DNA from 2 places in the Niveibacterium sp. genome. Region 2 is predicted to be linked to the other one. Evidence: predicted binding sites of a transcription regulator. Region 2 holds the regulator's gene; the other holds the start of a gene.

Region 1 (7,632 bases), on a different contig from region 2:
CCCACAGCAGCGAGGCACCCACCATCGTCAGCGTCAGGCTGTGCGGCGCCATCGCTTCACGGCCGTAGCCGATGCGCTTGCCGACCATGAAGGCACCCACGAGGCCAGCCATGGCAGCGTTGATGTGCACCACGGTGCCGCCGGCGAAGTCGAGCGCGCCCTTCTGGAACAGGAAGCCCGCGGTCGCAGCAGCCTTGTCGGCGGCAGCAGCGTCGGTGTAGGCATCCGGGCCCGCCCAGTACCAAACCATGTGCGCGATCGGCAGGTAGGAGAAGGTGAACCACAGCACGATGAAGAGCAGCACGGCGGAGAACTTCATGCGCTCAGCGAAGGCGCCAAGGATCAGCGCCGGCGTGATCGCCGCAAAGGTCGCCTGGAACATCACGTAGATCAGTTCGGGGATATACACACCCTTCGAGAACGTAGCCGCAACCGAATCGGGCGTGATGCCCTTCAGGAAGAGTTTGTCGAAGCCGCCGATGAAGGCGTTGCCCTCGGTGAAGGCGAGCGAGTAGCCGAACACCGTCCACAGCACGACGCAGAGCGAGAACACGACAAACACCTGCATCAGGATCGACAGCATGTTCTTCGAGCGCACGAGGCCGCCGTAGAACAGCGCGAGGCCCGGAATCGTCATCAGCGTCACGAGCAGCGTGGCAACGATCATCCAGGAGGTATCACCCTTGTTCGGGGCGGGGGTTGCGGCCGGTGCGGCAGCAGCCGGTGCAGCTTCCGCGGCGGCGGGCGCAGCAGCAGGCGCTTCGGCGGTGGCAGCCGGCGCAGCGTCGGCCGGCTTGGCGTCTGCCGCCGGGGCTTCGGCAGCCGGCTTGGCCGCTTCGGTGGTGGCAACCGCGCCGGTCGCCTCGTTGCTCTGATCAGATGACCAGGCCGGGGCTGCGATACCGACGGACAGCGCCGTCAGCAGGATCGCGAGCATCTTTCTCATGTCGAAATCTCCTTGTCTGCCTTAGAGCGCTTCAGCGCCGGTCTCACCGGTGCGGATGCGGATAGCCTGTTCGAGATCGAAGACGAAGATCTTTCCGTCACCGATCTTGCCGGTGCTGGCGGCCTTCTCGACCGCTTCGATGACCTGGTCGAGCAGGTCGTCGGCGATTGCGATTTCGATCTTCACCTTGGGCAGGAAGTCGACGACGTACTCTGCGCCACGGTACAGCTCGGTGTGACCCTTCTGACGGCCGAAACCCTTGACCTCGGTGACGGTGATGCCCTGCACGCCGATCGCGCTGAGGGCCTCGCGCACTTCGTCAAGCTTGAAAGGCTTGATGATGGCGGTGACGAATTTCATGTTGGCTCCTTGGGTGGAACACGGCGCCCCGGGGGAGGGGTGCCGCGTGCTAAACCGGAATTAGAGAGTCTTGCCTACGGTGAAAAGAATGCGGCCAGCGCCCAGATCCTTGTCGAAGGCGTTGTGGTAGAACTCGCCCGCATCGCCCTTCGCATTGGTGCCGCTGTAGAACAGGCCGAAGGTCAGGCCCAGCGCATCCGCCGTGCCACCCAGCTTGTAGTCGGTGTAGGACGCATCATCGAAGCCCTTGACGCTCTGATAGCCCACATGCGCGATCAGATTGACGCCTTCGGCGACCGGTACGGTGCCATTGGCCTCAAGGTAGTAGCTGCCGCTGGTCTTGTCACCGTTCGGAGCCTTGGCGCCGAACAGGTTGGTGAAGGCGTAGGAACCCTTCAGCGTGATCCACTTGTAGCTGCCGGCCACATAGCCTTCCAGCGTGTTCGGGCTGGTGAAACCATCCGGGTAGGTGCCCGGGTAGTAGTACTGCAGCAGGCCCACGTCGTAACCGAAGTCACCGACCGCACCCTTGTAGCCACCGTAGAAGTCCATCTCGATCGGGGCGCTGATGCCGCCAGCATCCGACAGCCAGCTGATGTTCGAGGCCCAGGTGCCAAGGTAGATGCCGCTTTCGTGCGCGAAATCGAGACCGCCCTGGATGGCGGGCTTGTGGTTGGTCTGCGCGATCCCGCGATAGATGTACTCCGAGGCCAGCGTGAAGTTGCCGGTCAGCGTGTAGGGCGCCTTGGCTTCTTCGGCGCGAACCGAGGCGGAAGCGGCCAGGCCGGCGATCAGGGCGGTAGCGATCAGGGTCTTGCGCATTTCAATCTCCGTCATGGGATGAGAATCGTGGTGACGGGCTTAATGCAGAATCCGTGCCACAGCCTGAAAAACCGCATCCGCGCACCGTTTGATCGCGCTTGACGGCGGTTCGCATCGCGCCGCCGCACCGTTTTGCCCCGCCCGATGACGCGAGCCGCACCACGACGGTGCAATTCCGGGTTTTCCCGCATGCCGCACTGTCCCGGTGCATGAAATCGCGCGTGCTAAACTGGCTTCAAACCCTTGAAACCCTTACGGAGAGCCGCCATGGAGCCGCCCAAGTTCGTCGATGAGATCCAGAAGAAAGTAGCGGAACTGCTCGAGAGCAGCCCCGCGCGGGACATCGAACGCAACGCGAAGGCAGCGTTTGCATCGGTGCTGGGCAAGATGGATCTGGTGACGCGCGAGGAATTCGACGTTCAGCGCGAGGTGCTTGCGCGCGCACGTGAACAATTGGTGCGACTGGAAGCCCGCGTCATCGAACTGGAAGCCGAACTCGCCCGCAGCAAGGCCGGCAACGAAAATAAGTGAATCAGTTTCATCTGATTCGCCAGAAACTTTCGCTGGAATGACGGAGTCTGTGGCTCTAGCATGCAGTAAATACTGAACCGCATCGAACGATTGCGGACTGCATGCAGAGAGCCCACAGACATGACAACAGCCCCAACGCAATACACCCGCACCGCGATCGCACTGCACTGGCTGATCGCGCTGCTGATCTTCATCGCCTTCCCGGTCGGCCTTTACATGGTCGACCTTCCCCTCTCCCCGCAGAAACTCAAGATCATCAGCTGGCACAAGTGGGCCGGCATCACGGTGCTCGCGCTGGTGCTGGTGCGCATCCTGTGGCGCGCCACACATCGCCCGCCCGCCTTGCCGGATTCCATGAGCGGCATCGAAAAGCTCGCCGCGCATGGCGCACATCACCTGCTCTACCTGCTGATGATCGCGGTACCGATGGCCGGCTGGCTGATGAGCTCGGCCAAGGGCTTTCCGGTGGTCTGGTTCGGCGTACTGCCGCTGCCCGATCTGATCGGCAAGAGTGAATCGCTCGCCGAGTTCTTCGAGGAAGCACACGAAATCCTCGCCTGGCTGATGGTCCTGATCGTCGTTGCACATGCAGCGGCTGCAGTGAAACACCACTTCGTGGCACGCGACGGCATCCTCGCCCGCATGCTGCCCTTCCTGAAGTAAGCGGAGTCCCACCATGAAGATTTTCGTTACGGCCCTCGCGGCCGCAGCCCTCGCTTTGCCTGCCGCCGCCGTCGAGTACGGCACGCTGGACCCGGCCAAGAGCAGCCTCGCCTTCACTTCCAAGCAGATGGGTGTGCCGGTGGATGGCAAGTTCGGCAAGTTCAAGGTCGCGCTGAGCTTCGACCCCGCCGCACCGCAGAAGGCCAGCGCCGGCTTTGAGCTGGAACTCGCCAGCATCGACGCGGGCAGCAAGGAAGCCAACGACGAAGTGGTCGGCAAGGATTGGTTCAACGCCAAGCAGTTCCCGACTGCGGTGTTCAAGTCCACCAGCGTCAAGGCGCTCGGCGGCAATCGTTTCGAGGTTGCCGGCCCGCTGACGATCAAGGGCCGCACGCAGAACGTGACGGCACCTTTCACCTACAAGGCGGACGGCGCCAACGGCGTGTTCGAAGGCGCGTTCACGATCAAGCGGCTGCAGTTCGGCATCGGCGAAGGCCCGTGGGGCGACACCTCCACGGTGGCCGACGATGTGCAGATCAAGTTCCGCCTCGTCGCTGCCGCACGCAAGTAACCCGGATTACCGATTGCCGGCACCCACCGGGGCCAGCAACACCACTCACCCGCAACAGGAGTCACCCACATGAAAAAGCTGATCATCGCCGTCTCGCTCGCCGCCCTGTCAGGCGTTGCCGCCGCAGCCGCAGACACCTACAACTTCGATCCGACCCACACCTGGCCGAGCTTCGAGATCAACCACTTCGGCCTGTCGACGCAGCGTGGCCGCTTCGACAAGACCACCGGCAAGGCGGTGATCGACTTCGCCGCAAAGAAGGGCAGCGTCGAAGCAGTGATCGAAACCGGCTCGATCAACATGGGCTTCGAGAAGTGGAACGACCACATGAAGTCGGAAGACTTCTTCAACGCGGCCAAATTCCCGACCATGACCTTCAAGTCGGACAACCTCACGTTTGATGGCGACAAGCTGGTTGGCGCCGATGGCACGCTGACGATGCTGGGCGTGACCAAGCCGGTGAAGCTCGCAGTCAGCAACTTCAAGTGCGTGCCGCACCCGATGCTGAAGGTGCAAGCCTGTGCCGGCGACATCAGCACCACGATCAAGCGCTCGGACTGGGGCCTCAACAAGTACGTGCCCTACGTCAGCGACGAAGTCACGATCAAGATCCCGGTCGAGTCGCTCAAGCAGCAGTAAGCCGCACCCGCCTCGCGCGAAAAGGGACGCCCACGGGCGTCCCTTTTTTCTTTCTCCGCGCCCAACACCGATCGACCACCCCCGCCCGCTCTGCCATCATGCATGGCCCGACCGAGAGACGACGCATGCGACGTACGCACCTCCCCCTCCTGATCGCCGGCCTGCTCGCGCTGGCGCCCGCCCACGCCGCCAAGACGCTGGTCTACTGCGCCGAGGGCAGCCCTGAATCGCTGACCCGCCTGTTCGCCAACGGGCAGAACACAGCAGACGCCGGTGCGCAGATCGCCGACACGCTGCTCGACTTCAAGCCGGGCACGGCCGAACTGCAAGCGGCGCTTGCGGAATCCTGGACGATTTCACCCGACGGCCTCAGCTACACCTTCAAGTTGCGCCGCGGCGTGAAGTTCCACCGCAGCGCGAGCTTCACGCCGAGCCGCGACTTCAACGCCGACGATGTGCTGTTCACCTGGAACCGCCAGGCAGACAAAAACCACCCGTACCACACGCTCGCCGGCAACCTCGCCTTCGTGCAGTTCAACAACCTGCGCATGGACGAGAACGTGGCGCGGCTCGAAAAGCTCGACGACTACACGATCCGCTTCGTGTTGAAGCAAGCCGAGGCACCGTTCCTGACGCGCATGAGCTTCGACATGCTCGGCATCCAGTCGGCCGAATACGCCGCCAAGCTCAGCGCCGCCGGCACGCCGGACAAGCTCGACCGCGAACCGATTGGCACCGGCCCCTTCCAGTTCGCCGGTTACCAGAAAGACACCGCGATTCGCTACAAGGCCTTCGATCAGCACTGGCGCGGACGGCCGAAGATCGACGCACTGGTGTTCAGCATCGTGCCGGACGCCGCAGTGCAGTTCGCCAAACTCAAGACCGGCGAATGCCATGTGTCGACCTCGGTGAAGCCCGCAGACCTTGCGCAGATCGAGAAAACGCCGGGTCTCAACCTGATCCAGCAGCCGGGCCTGAATACCGGCTACATCGCGCTGAACACGCAGAAGAAGCCCTTCACCGACCGCCGCGTGCGGCAAGCGCTGGATCTGGCAATCGACCGCGCCGCGATCCTCGGCGCGGTGTATCAGGGGCGCGCCACGCTCGCGAAGAGCCTGCTGCCGCCCGCCTACTGGGCCGCCGACGCCAAACTGCCGGCCCTCGCCTACGCGCCAGACAAGGCGAAAACGCGGCTCGCCAGTGCCGGTTACCCGCAAGGCTTCGACATGGAACTGTGGTACCTGCCGGTGGTGCGCCCGCACAACCCGGACGGCAAGCGCATGGCCGAGATGATCCAGGCCGATCTGGCGAAGATCGGCGTGCGCGCCAGGCTCACCACCTTCGAGTGGGGTGAATACCTCAAGCGCAGCCGCGCCGGCGAGCACCAGGCCGTGATGTTCGGCTGGCTTTCCGGCAACGGCGAGCCCGACAACTACTTCGAGCCCCTGCTCTCCTGCGACGCGGCAAAGAGCGGTGGCAACCTCGCACGCTGGTGCGACCCGGCCTTCGAAGAGCTGCTGCAACGCGCCCGCCGCAGCAGCGACCGCGCCGAACGCACCAAACTTTACGTGAAGGCGCAGGAAGCGCTGCGCGAGGCGGTGCCGCAACTCCTGATCGCGCACGGCAACCGCTTCGGCGTCACGCGCAAGGAAGTCACCGGCTTCGTGCTGGAACCCACCTACGGCCTGAACTTCCAGAACGTCGACCTGGCACGCTGAGCCCATGCGCACGATCATCGAAACCGAACGCCTGCGCCTGCGCCCTTTCGTCGAAGCCGATGCGGAAGCCTATGTGCCGCTGGTGACCGACCCGGATGTCGTGCGCTACGCCGGCGGCCCGGGGCCGGATACGCTGGAAGGCGTGCGCGAGATCCTGCGCACCGCGCCGCTCGCCGACTACGCGCGCTACGGTTACGGCCGCTTCGCCTGCGAGTGGAAAGCCAGCGGCGAGCTGATCGGCTTCAGCGGCCTCAAGTTCCTGCCGGAATTCGGTGAGACTGAACTGGGTTACCGCTTTCTCACCCGCTACTGGGGGCAAGGGCTTGCCACCGAGGCGGGGCTCGCTTCGCTTCAGTTCGCAAAGAACACGCTGGGCCTCGCGCGCGTGATCTCGGTGATCCACCCGGATAACCACGCATCCAAGCGCGTCGTGCAGAAGCTGGGCTTCAGGCTCGAAACTCATCGCGAATACCCGCCCTTGCCCGGTGTGCAGGTGGAGATCTGGGCCGGCGATTTGCGCTGACCGCGCGGCGGGTGATTGAAGGCAGCGAAGCCGCACGGCTATGATCCGGCAAACAAGAGACCGACCGCCCACACGGCGGCCGGCATGCATCGCCCCAAGTCCGGTTACCCCGCAGGAGAGATCGATGTTCATGTTGCGCCTCGCCACGGCTGCGTTCGCTGCCGCCCTCACGCTGCCCGCCCTCGCTGCGAAGACTCTCGTGTACTGCTCCGAGGGCAGCCCCGAAGGCTTCAACTCGCAGTTCTTCACCACCAACACCACGCATGACGCGGCCTCTGCCCAGCTGATGAACCGCCTGGTCGAGTTCGAGGTCGGCACCACCAACATCGTGCCAGGGCTCGCGACCGGTTGGGAGATCTCTCCCGACGGGCTCGCCTACACCTTCCACCTGCGCCGCGGCGTGAAGTTCCACACCACGCCGAAGTTCAAGCCGACGCGCGACTTCAACGCCGACGACGTGATGTACTCGTGGTACCGCATGGCGGACCCGAACCACCCCTTCCACAAGAACAGCCCCGGCCAGACCTACGCCTACTTCGACGACATGGGCATGGCCCGCATCGTCGAGAAGCTGGAAAAGCTCGACGACTACACCGTGCGCTTCAAGCTGCGCCAGCCCGAGGCGCCCTTCCTCGCCAACATGGCGATGGACTTCATGTCCATCCTCTCGGCCGAGCATGCCGAGAAGATGAAAGCGGCCGGCACGCCCGAGCTGATCGACCGCGAACCAATCGGCACCGGCCCCTTCCAGCTCGTCAGTTACCAGAAGGACGCGGTGATCCGCTACAAGGCGCACGAGCAGTACTGGGACGGCCGCCCCGCGATCGACAACCTTATCTTCGCGATCACACCCGACGCC
Region 2 (7,632 bases):
CGTGAAGGCGAGATCATCGACATGGGTGTCGAGCAACGCTTCGTCGACAAGAGCGGCGCTTGGTACGCCTATAACGGCGAGAAGATCGGGCAAGGCAAGGACAATGCGCGCGAGTTCCTGCGCTCGCATCCTGAGACTGCACGCGAAATCGAGAACAAGATCCGCGTTCAGTTGGGCCTGCCCGAGCTGCCGGCCGGGGAAGCTGCCGCGGCCTGAACGGGCCACGAAGACAAGCGATGAGCAGCGACGAGCTGAAAGCCCGCGCGCTGCGCACGCTGGCGCAGCGCGAGCACAGCCGGGCCGAATTGGCGCGCAAGCTCGCGGCGCATGGCGAGCCGGAAGCGGTCGAAGCGGTGCTTGAACGGATGAGCGAACTGGGCCTGCTGTCCGACGCCCGCTTCGCCGAAAGTTATGTGCGCAGCCGCGCCGGCAGGCTGGGCCAGCGACGCATCCAGCACGAGCTCGCACAGCGCGGCGTGGATCAGGACACGATCAGCGACGCGCTAGCGAGCGAGTTGGGCGAAACAGAGCTGGAACGCGCCCGGGCCATATGGGCACGCAAGTTTGGCAATGTGCCGGGCGATGCAAAGGAATGGGCGCGCCAGGCGCGCTTTCTGACCGCCCGCGGATTCTCCGCGGAGGTCGTGAGAAAAGTGTTGAAAGAGCCGTTCGATGAGTCTGCTTAAGGTAGGCGGTCTATCCAAGCGCTACAAGGCGCGCACCGTCGTGCGCGATGTTGGCTTCGAAGTCGGCAGCGGTGAGGTCGTCGGCCTGCTCGGCCCCAACGGTGCCGGCAAGACGACCTGCTTCTACATGATCGTCGGCCTGGTCCGCGCCGATGGCGGCAATATCATCCTTGACGACAAGGAGATCACCCACCTGCCGATCCACAAGCGGGCGCATCTGGGCTTGTCCTACCTGCCGCAGGAAAACTCGGTCTTCCGCAAATTGACGGTCGCCGAGAACATCCTCGCGGTGCTCGAACTGCAGAAGCTGCCAAAGGATCAGCTCACGGCCCGGCTCGACCAGCTGCTGGGCGAACTGGGCATCACGCACCTGCGCGACGCCACCGCGATGTCGCTGTCGGGGGGCGAGCGCCGCCGCGTTGAAATCGCACGCGCGCTGGCCACCAACCCGCAGGTGATCCTGCTCGACGAGCCCTTTGCCGGCGTCGACCCGATCGCCGTGATCGACATCCAGAAGATCATCCGCTTCCTGAAGGATCGCAACATCGGCGTGCTGATCACCGACCACAACGTGCGCGAGACGCTGGGTATCTGCGATCGCGCCTACATCATCACCGAAGGGGTGGTGCTCGCCAGCGGCCGCCCTGACGAAATCGTCCAGAACGACAAGGTTCGCGAGGTCTACCTCGGCGAACATTTCCGACTCTGATCGCGCAACCCCTACGATGAAGCCCTCGCTCCAGCTCCGTATCTCCCAGCAGCTCGCGCTGACCCCGCAGCTGCAACAGTCGATCAAGCTGCTGCAGCTATCGACCCTGGAGCTCAACAGCGAAATCGAGCGCATGCTGCTCGAGAACCCGTTGCTCGAACGCGAAGACGCGGAATCGGACCCGGAATCCTGGGGCCAGTCCGCCACCACCCCGAGCGGCGACGAACGCACCGACACCGCCAACGATGTCGCCGCGGAGGCAGCGGAGACCTCACCCGAACCGAGCGAACCGAGCTTTGACGATGCCGGCAGCTACGACGACGGCCCCACCGAGTGGTCCGGCGAAGGCGGCGGCAGTGGCAGCGGTAGTCGCGACGAGGACGACGAGACGGACTTCCAGGAATTCCGCGCGGCGCAGACCAGCCTGCGCGACCACCTGGATGAACAAGTCGCCCTGATGCCGCTGTCGGACCGCGATCGCGCGCTGCTGCGCTTCATGATCGAAGCGCTCGACGACGATGGCTACCTCACCCAGCCGCTCGAAGAACTGCTCGAACTGCTGCCACCCGAATTCGAAGTCGACGTCGACGAGTTGCAGATCGCGTTGGCGCATCTGCAGAACCTTGACCCCACCGGTATCGGCGCCCGTTCGCCGGGCGAATGCCTGAAGCTTCAGTTGCGTTTGCTACCCGAGAGCACAGCGCGCGATGCGGCGATGGTGATCGTCGAACAGCATTTGGAGCTGCTTGCCGCGCGGGACTTCGTGCGCCTGAAGCGGCATCTGGGTTGCAGCGACGAGACCCTGCGCGAAGCGCATCAGCTCGTCTGCAGCCTCGATCCACGCCCCGGTGCACGGTTTGCCGCAATCGAGACGCGTTATGTGATCCCGGATGTGATCGTGCGCAAGGTACGCGGCCACTGGAGTGCGACACTGAACCCGGACGCAATGCCCAAGCTGCGGATCAACCAGCTCTACGCCGGCATCCTGCAGCAGCACCGTGGCTCGGCCGGATCACTGGCCGGGCAGTTGCAGGAGGCGCGCTGGATGATCAAGAACGTACAGCAACGCTTTGACACGATCCTGCGGGTCTCCCAGGCAATCGTTGACCGCCAGCGGCAGTTCTTCGATTATGGGGACGTGGCAATGCGCCCGCTGACGCTGCGCGAAATCGCAGAGCAGCTTGATCTGCATGAATCGACGATCTCGCGGGTGACCACACAGAAGTACATGGCCACGCCAAGAGGTATCCTTGAACTGAAGTATTTTTTCGGCAGCCACGTCGCCACGGATTCTGGCGGCGCGTGTTCAGCTACGGCGATTCGTGCGCTGATTCGCCAGCTGGTCGCGGCAGAGGATCGCAAAAAACCGCTTTCCGATGCGCGGATTGCCGAGCTTCTCGGCCAGCAGGGGATAGTCGTTGCGCGACGTACCATCGCAAAGTACCGCGAGTCGCTCAACATCCCGCCGGTCAGCCAGCGCAAGATGATCTGAGAGGATAAATCATGAACCTGAACATCACCGGACACCATCTCGAAGTTACCGCCGCCCTTCGCGACTACGTAACGTCGAAACTGGATCGCGTGATTCGCCACTTCGATCATGTCACCAGCGTGAACGTGATCCTGTCGGTGGATAAGCTGAAGCAAAAGGCGGAAGTGACGGTACATGTACGCGGCAAGGACATTTTCGTCGAGAGCATCGAGGAAGATCTGTATGCCGCAATCGACGCCATGACGGACAAACTGGACAGGCAGGTTCTCAAGCACAAGGAAAAGTCCTACGATCACGGCCACGAGGCGCACAAGCGCCAGTCTGCAGAATCGTAATCACGGTCGCTCTAGTGAATCCCGGCGCGTAAGCTTGCGGAAAGCCCCCGCGCCGAACATGAGCTGACCCCGGATCTGCGCGCCTTCGGGCGCGCAGTGCATTTCTGAACCCCCAAGCATGAATCTCATCGCCCCGCTGCTGCCGCCGTCCAATGTGCTCGTCGACCTTGACGCGAGCAGCAAGAAGCGCGTTTTCGAACAGGCAGGCCTGCTCTTCGAAAACCATCAGGGACTCGCGCGCAGCGCTGTCTACGACGCGCTATTCACACGCGAGAAGCTCGGCTCTACCGGGCTCGGTCAAGGTATTGCGATCCCGCACGGCCGCATCAAGGGCCTGCGCGACGCCGTCGGCGCCTTCATCCGCCTCGCCCAACCGGTGCCCTTCGAGGCGCCGGACGGCAAGCCGGTGAACCTGATGTTCGTGCTGCTGGTGCCCGAAAGCGCCACCGAACATCACCTGCGCCTCCTGTCGGAACTGGCGCAGATGTTCTCCGACCGCAGCTTCCGCGATGCCCTGACGCTGGCCAGCGATACATCCGAGGCACACACCCTGTTCGTGAACTGGAACCCGAATGCGGCGAACTAGCGTCGCCCGCATCTACGAGGACAACCGCGATCGGCTCGGCCTGAGCCACCTCGCCGGCCCGCTCGATGTCGAGGTGCAGGTCCCGAACGAGAAGGTGTGGCCGGCCGAACTGGTCGGCCACCTCAACATCATCCACCCCAACCGCATCCAGGTGATGGGCGAAGCGGAACTGGGCTGGATTCGCCGCCAGGCACGCGACAAGGTGCAGCATCAGCTTGAAAGCATCTTGCTGGCGCATCCGCCGGCGATGATCGTGGCGGATGGCTGTGAAGTGCCGCCACTGATCCAGAGTGCATTCGAAAGCGCACGCGTTGCGATGTTCACGACCTCGGCCGAAACGGCGCGGGTGATCGATTCGCTGCGCACCTACCTCGCGCGCAACCTCGCCGAAAAGACATCGCTGCATGGCGTGTTCATGGACGTACTCGGGCTCGGCGTGCTGATCACTGGCGATTCGGGCGCAGGCAAATCCGAACTGGCGCTGGAACTGATCTCGCGCGGCCACGGCCTGGTGGCCGACGATGTGGTCGAGGTTTCGCGCATTGCGCCTGGCGTGCTCGAAGGGCGCTGCCCGCCGATGCTGAAGGACTTCCTCGAAGTCCGCGGCCTCGGCATCCTCAACATCCGCACGATCTTCGGCGAGACGGCCTGCCGTCGGAAGATGAAGCTCAAGCTGGTCGTGCATCTGCACCGTCAGATCCGCGGCGAGAGCCCACAGATGCCCCGCCTGCCACTGGAAGACGACATGCAGGACATCGTGGGGGTGCCGACGCGGCGCGTTACCTTGCCTGTCGCGGCCGGCCGCAACCTTGCAGTGTTGCTGGAAGCGGCGGTGCGAAATACCATTCTTCAGTTACGTGGCATAGACTCGATGCAGGAATTCGTTGATCGCCAGCGCTCGGCGCTGGATCTCGACGAAGAAGACCTGTAAGCCGACCGTCTTCACCGCGGCCGCGTGATCCGCGGCCAACATCTCGCCCAAAATCTCTCTCCGGAGGCCTTGCATGAAGAAGCTCGTGATCCTGGCTGCAGCACTGGCCGCGCAGTTCGCGTTGTTCCCCGCCCATGCCGCAGACGAAGCCAAGAAGCCGACTGCGCAGCAGGAAAAGATGAAGGTCTGCAACGAAAAGGCGACCGGCATGAAGGGCGACGAACGCAAGAAGTTCATGAGTGACTGCCTCAGCGCAAAGCCGGCCGCAGCCGCCGAAGCCGACGCGAAAGCGCCGACTGCGCAGCAGGACAAGATGAAGGTCTGCAATGAGAAGGCGGCAGGCAAGAAGGGTGACGAGCGCAAGAAGTTCATGAGCGAATGCCTCAGCGCAAAACCTGCGGCGGCCGACGCACCCGCGGCGGACGCCAAAACCGAGGCCAAACCCGCCGGCTCGCAACAGGACAAGATGAAGATCTGCAACGAGAAGGCGACCGGCAAGAAGGGCGATGAGCGCAAGAAGTTCATGAGCGAATGCCTCAAGGGCTAAGTTCGATCGCCTCAATGAAAACCCCGCCCGATGGCGGGGTTTTTGTTTGGCGCCAAGGATTACCGCTCAAGCGCCGCTAGAATTCAGGGCCGGATATGGCAGGAGACGGCGATGGCCGAGCCAGTGCTGATCGTGATGTGCAACTTCCCCGACGCAGCAAGCGCCGAGCGCGCCGCGCACAGTCTGGTGGAACGTCGGCTCGCGGCGTGCGTCAACATCCTTGCGCCGATTCGCTCGGTCTATCGCTGGCAGGGTGCCATCGAGCAGACCAACGAAGTGCCGCTGATGATCAAGACCACCGCCTCCCGTTACGCCGCGCTTGAAGCGGCACTGCTGGCGGAACACCCCTACGAGGTGCCGGAAATCCTCGCAGTGGAAGCAAATCGTGGTGCGGCGGCCTACCTGCAGTGGGTGGCCGACGCGACCGAACCTGACGAACATTTGCCCGACGGGCTCTAGACACAAACCGATGAAGTTCCTGATTTCGCTGTTGCTCTGCAGCTTCACGACAACCGCGCTGGCGGCCCCGGACCTGCTTGAACCCGAAAAGGCGTTCAGCGTTACCGCACAGGCGCAGGACGCACATACCGTATCGCTGCAATTCGCGATCGAGAAGGGCTACTACCTCTACAAGCACCGCTTCGCGTTCGAGCCGCAGGACGCTTCGCTGAAGCTCGCAGCCGCCAGCTATCCGGCAGGTGAGCGCAAGCAGGACGAGTTCTTTGGCGAGGTTGAGATCTTTCGCGGCGATCTGGCGGTCAGCGTCCCGGTCGCGTCGGGCGAAGTGCGCGATGGCCAGCAGTTGAGCGTGACCTACCAGGGCTGCGCGGATGTGGGCGTCTGCTACCCGCCGCAGACCACCCTCGTGACGCTGGGCGGCGCGGATGGCGGCGGCTTGCTGTCGCGAGCGCTCGGCAAGCTCGGCGCGCGCAGCGACGCCGCCCCGGCGGTGAGCCCCGGCGGTCCGGCCATCGCAGCGGCGGCGCCGGTCAGCGCGGACGAGAGCGGGCGCCTTGCGGGGCTGTTACGTACCGGCAAACTCTCGCTGATCCTGCTCAGCTTCTTCGGTGCCGGCCTGCTGCTCGCCTTCACGCCGTGCATGCTGCCAATGCTGCCCATCCTCTCCGGCATCATCGTGGGCCAGGGCGCGCATGTCACGCGTGCGCGCTCGGCCGCGCTGGCAGGGGTGTACGTGCTCGGCATGGCGCTCACCTATGCCGTTGCCGGCGTCGCGGCCGGGCTGTCCGGCACGCTGCTGTCCGCGGCCTTGCAGAACGCGTGGGTGCTCGGCGGCTTCGCTGCGATCTTCGTCGTGCTCGCCTTCGCGATGTTTGGCTTCTATGAACTGCAGCTGCCCTCGGCGCTGCAGAGCCGCCTCTCGGACCGCGCCAACCACCAGCGCGGCGGCTCGGTGCTGGGAGTTGCCGTGATGGGGGTGCTGTCGGCCTTGATTGTCGGCCCCTGTGTCGCGGCGCCGTTGGCCGGCGCCCTGCTCTACATCGCCAAGACCGGCGATGCGTGGCTCGGCGGTTTCGCGCTGTTTGTGATGGCGCTTGGCATGGGCGCGCCGCTGATTCTGATTGCTGTTGCAACACGGGGCCTGCTGCCGCACGCCGGCCCGTGGATGGAGTCGGTCAAGCGCAGCTTTGGCGTGATCCTGCTCGCGCTCGCGCTGTGGCTGGTCACCCCGGTGCTGCCGCAAGTGGTCGTCATGCTGGCCTGGGCTGCGCTGGCCATCGTCTGCGCGGTGTTCCTGCATGCGCTCGACCCGCTGCCGCCGCAGGCCAAGGGCGCGCGGCGCTTCTGGAAGGGCGTCGGCGTGCTGCTGCTGATCGTCGGCAGCGCGCTATTGATCGGAGCCTTGGGCGGCAGCCGCGACCCACTGCAACCGCTCGGTTTCCTGCGTGGCGCGACGGCTGCTGAAACAAGTACCAAGCTCGCGTTTCAGCCGGTCAGCAACGTTGCGGAGCTCGATGCGCGGCTCGCCGAAGGTCGGCCGGTGATGCTGGATTTCTACGCAGACTGGTGTGTCAGTTGCAAGGAGATGGATCGCTTCACGTTCAGCGATCCGCGTGTCGCGGCCGCGTTGAAGGATACGGTGCTGCTGAAAGCCGATGTTACCGGCAACACTGAAGCGCATCAGGCCTTGCTCAAGCGCTTCGGCCTCTTTGGGCCGCCGGGCATCGTGTTCTTCGACGCCGCCGGTAAGGAAATCGCTTCGACGCGCGTCGTCGGTTTTCAACCGGTGGAAGACTTTCTTGCGACGCTCGCCACCCGAGACACGCAAAAAAGTGGGTCGTGAAGCCCCCGCCTCACGACCCGATACGACTACCGACCACGAACCTC

What was found. The regulator sigma-54, encoded in region 2, starts transcription at its own class of promoters, with help from an activator protein. The targets are predictions, from matches to a motif close to TGGCACGCTTNCTGCTNA.
Region 1: ACE3P0_RS20970 (TorF family putative porin) is a predicted target of sigma-54. The motif match lies at 2,170-2,187, and genes of this name have one in related genera.

Annotation. Positions count from the first base shown of each region.
Region 1 covers NZ_JAYRDJ010000059.1:773-8,404, reverse strand. The annotation lists gene ACE3P0_RS20980 (ammonium transporter) at 1-946, opposite strand, end outside; gene glnK (P-II family nitrogen regulator) at 968-1,306, opposite strand; gene ACE3P0_RS20970 (TorF family putative porin) at 1,367-2,128, opposite strand; gene ACE3P0_RS20965 (accessory factor UbiK family protein) at 2,396-2,659, shown strand; gene ACE3P0_RS20960 (cytochrome b) at 2,780-3,322, shown strand; gene ACE3P0_RS20955 (YceI family protein) at 3,336-3,893, shown strand; gene ACE3P0_RS20950 (YceI family protein) at 3,963-4,532, shown strand; gene ACE3P0_RS20945 (ABC transporter substrate-binding protein) at 4,658-6,250, shown strand; gene ACE3P0_RS20940 (GNAT family N-acetyltransferase) at 6,255-6,773, shown strand; partial or broken gene ACE3P0_RS20935 (ABC transporter substrate-binding protein) at 6,898-7,632, shown strand, end outside.
Region 2 covers NZ_JAYRDJ010000006.1:32,452-40,083, forward strand. The annotation lists gene recA (recombinase RecA) at 1-216, shown strand, start outside; gene recX (recombination regulator RecX) at 237-686, shown strand; gene lptB (LPS export ABC transporter ATP-binding protein) at 673-1,395, shown strand; gene ACE3P0_RS06425 (RNA polymerase factor sigma-54) at 1,412-2,887, shown strand; gene hpf (ribosome hibernation-promoting factor, HPF/YfiA family) at 2,899-3,222, shown strand; gene ptsN (PTS IIA-like nitrogen regulatory protein PtsN) at 3,341-3,808, shown strand; gene hprK (HPr(Ser) kinase/phosphatase) at 3,795-4,739, shown strand; gene ACE3P0_RS06445 (PsiF family protein) at 4,813-5,286, shown strand; gene cutA (divalent-cation tolerance protein CutA) at 5,398-5,745, shown strand; gene ACE3P0_RS06455 (protein-disulfide reductase DsbD) at 5,756-7,588, shown strand.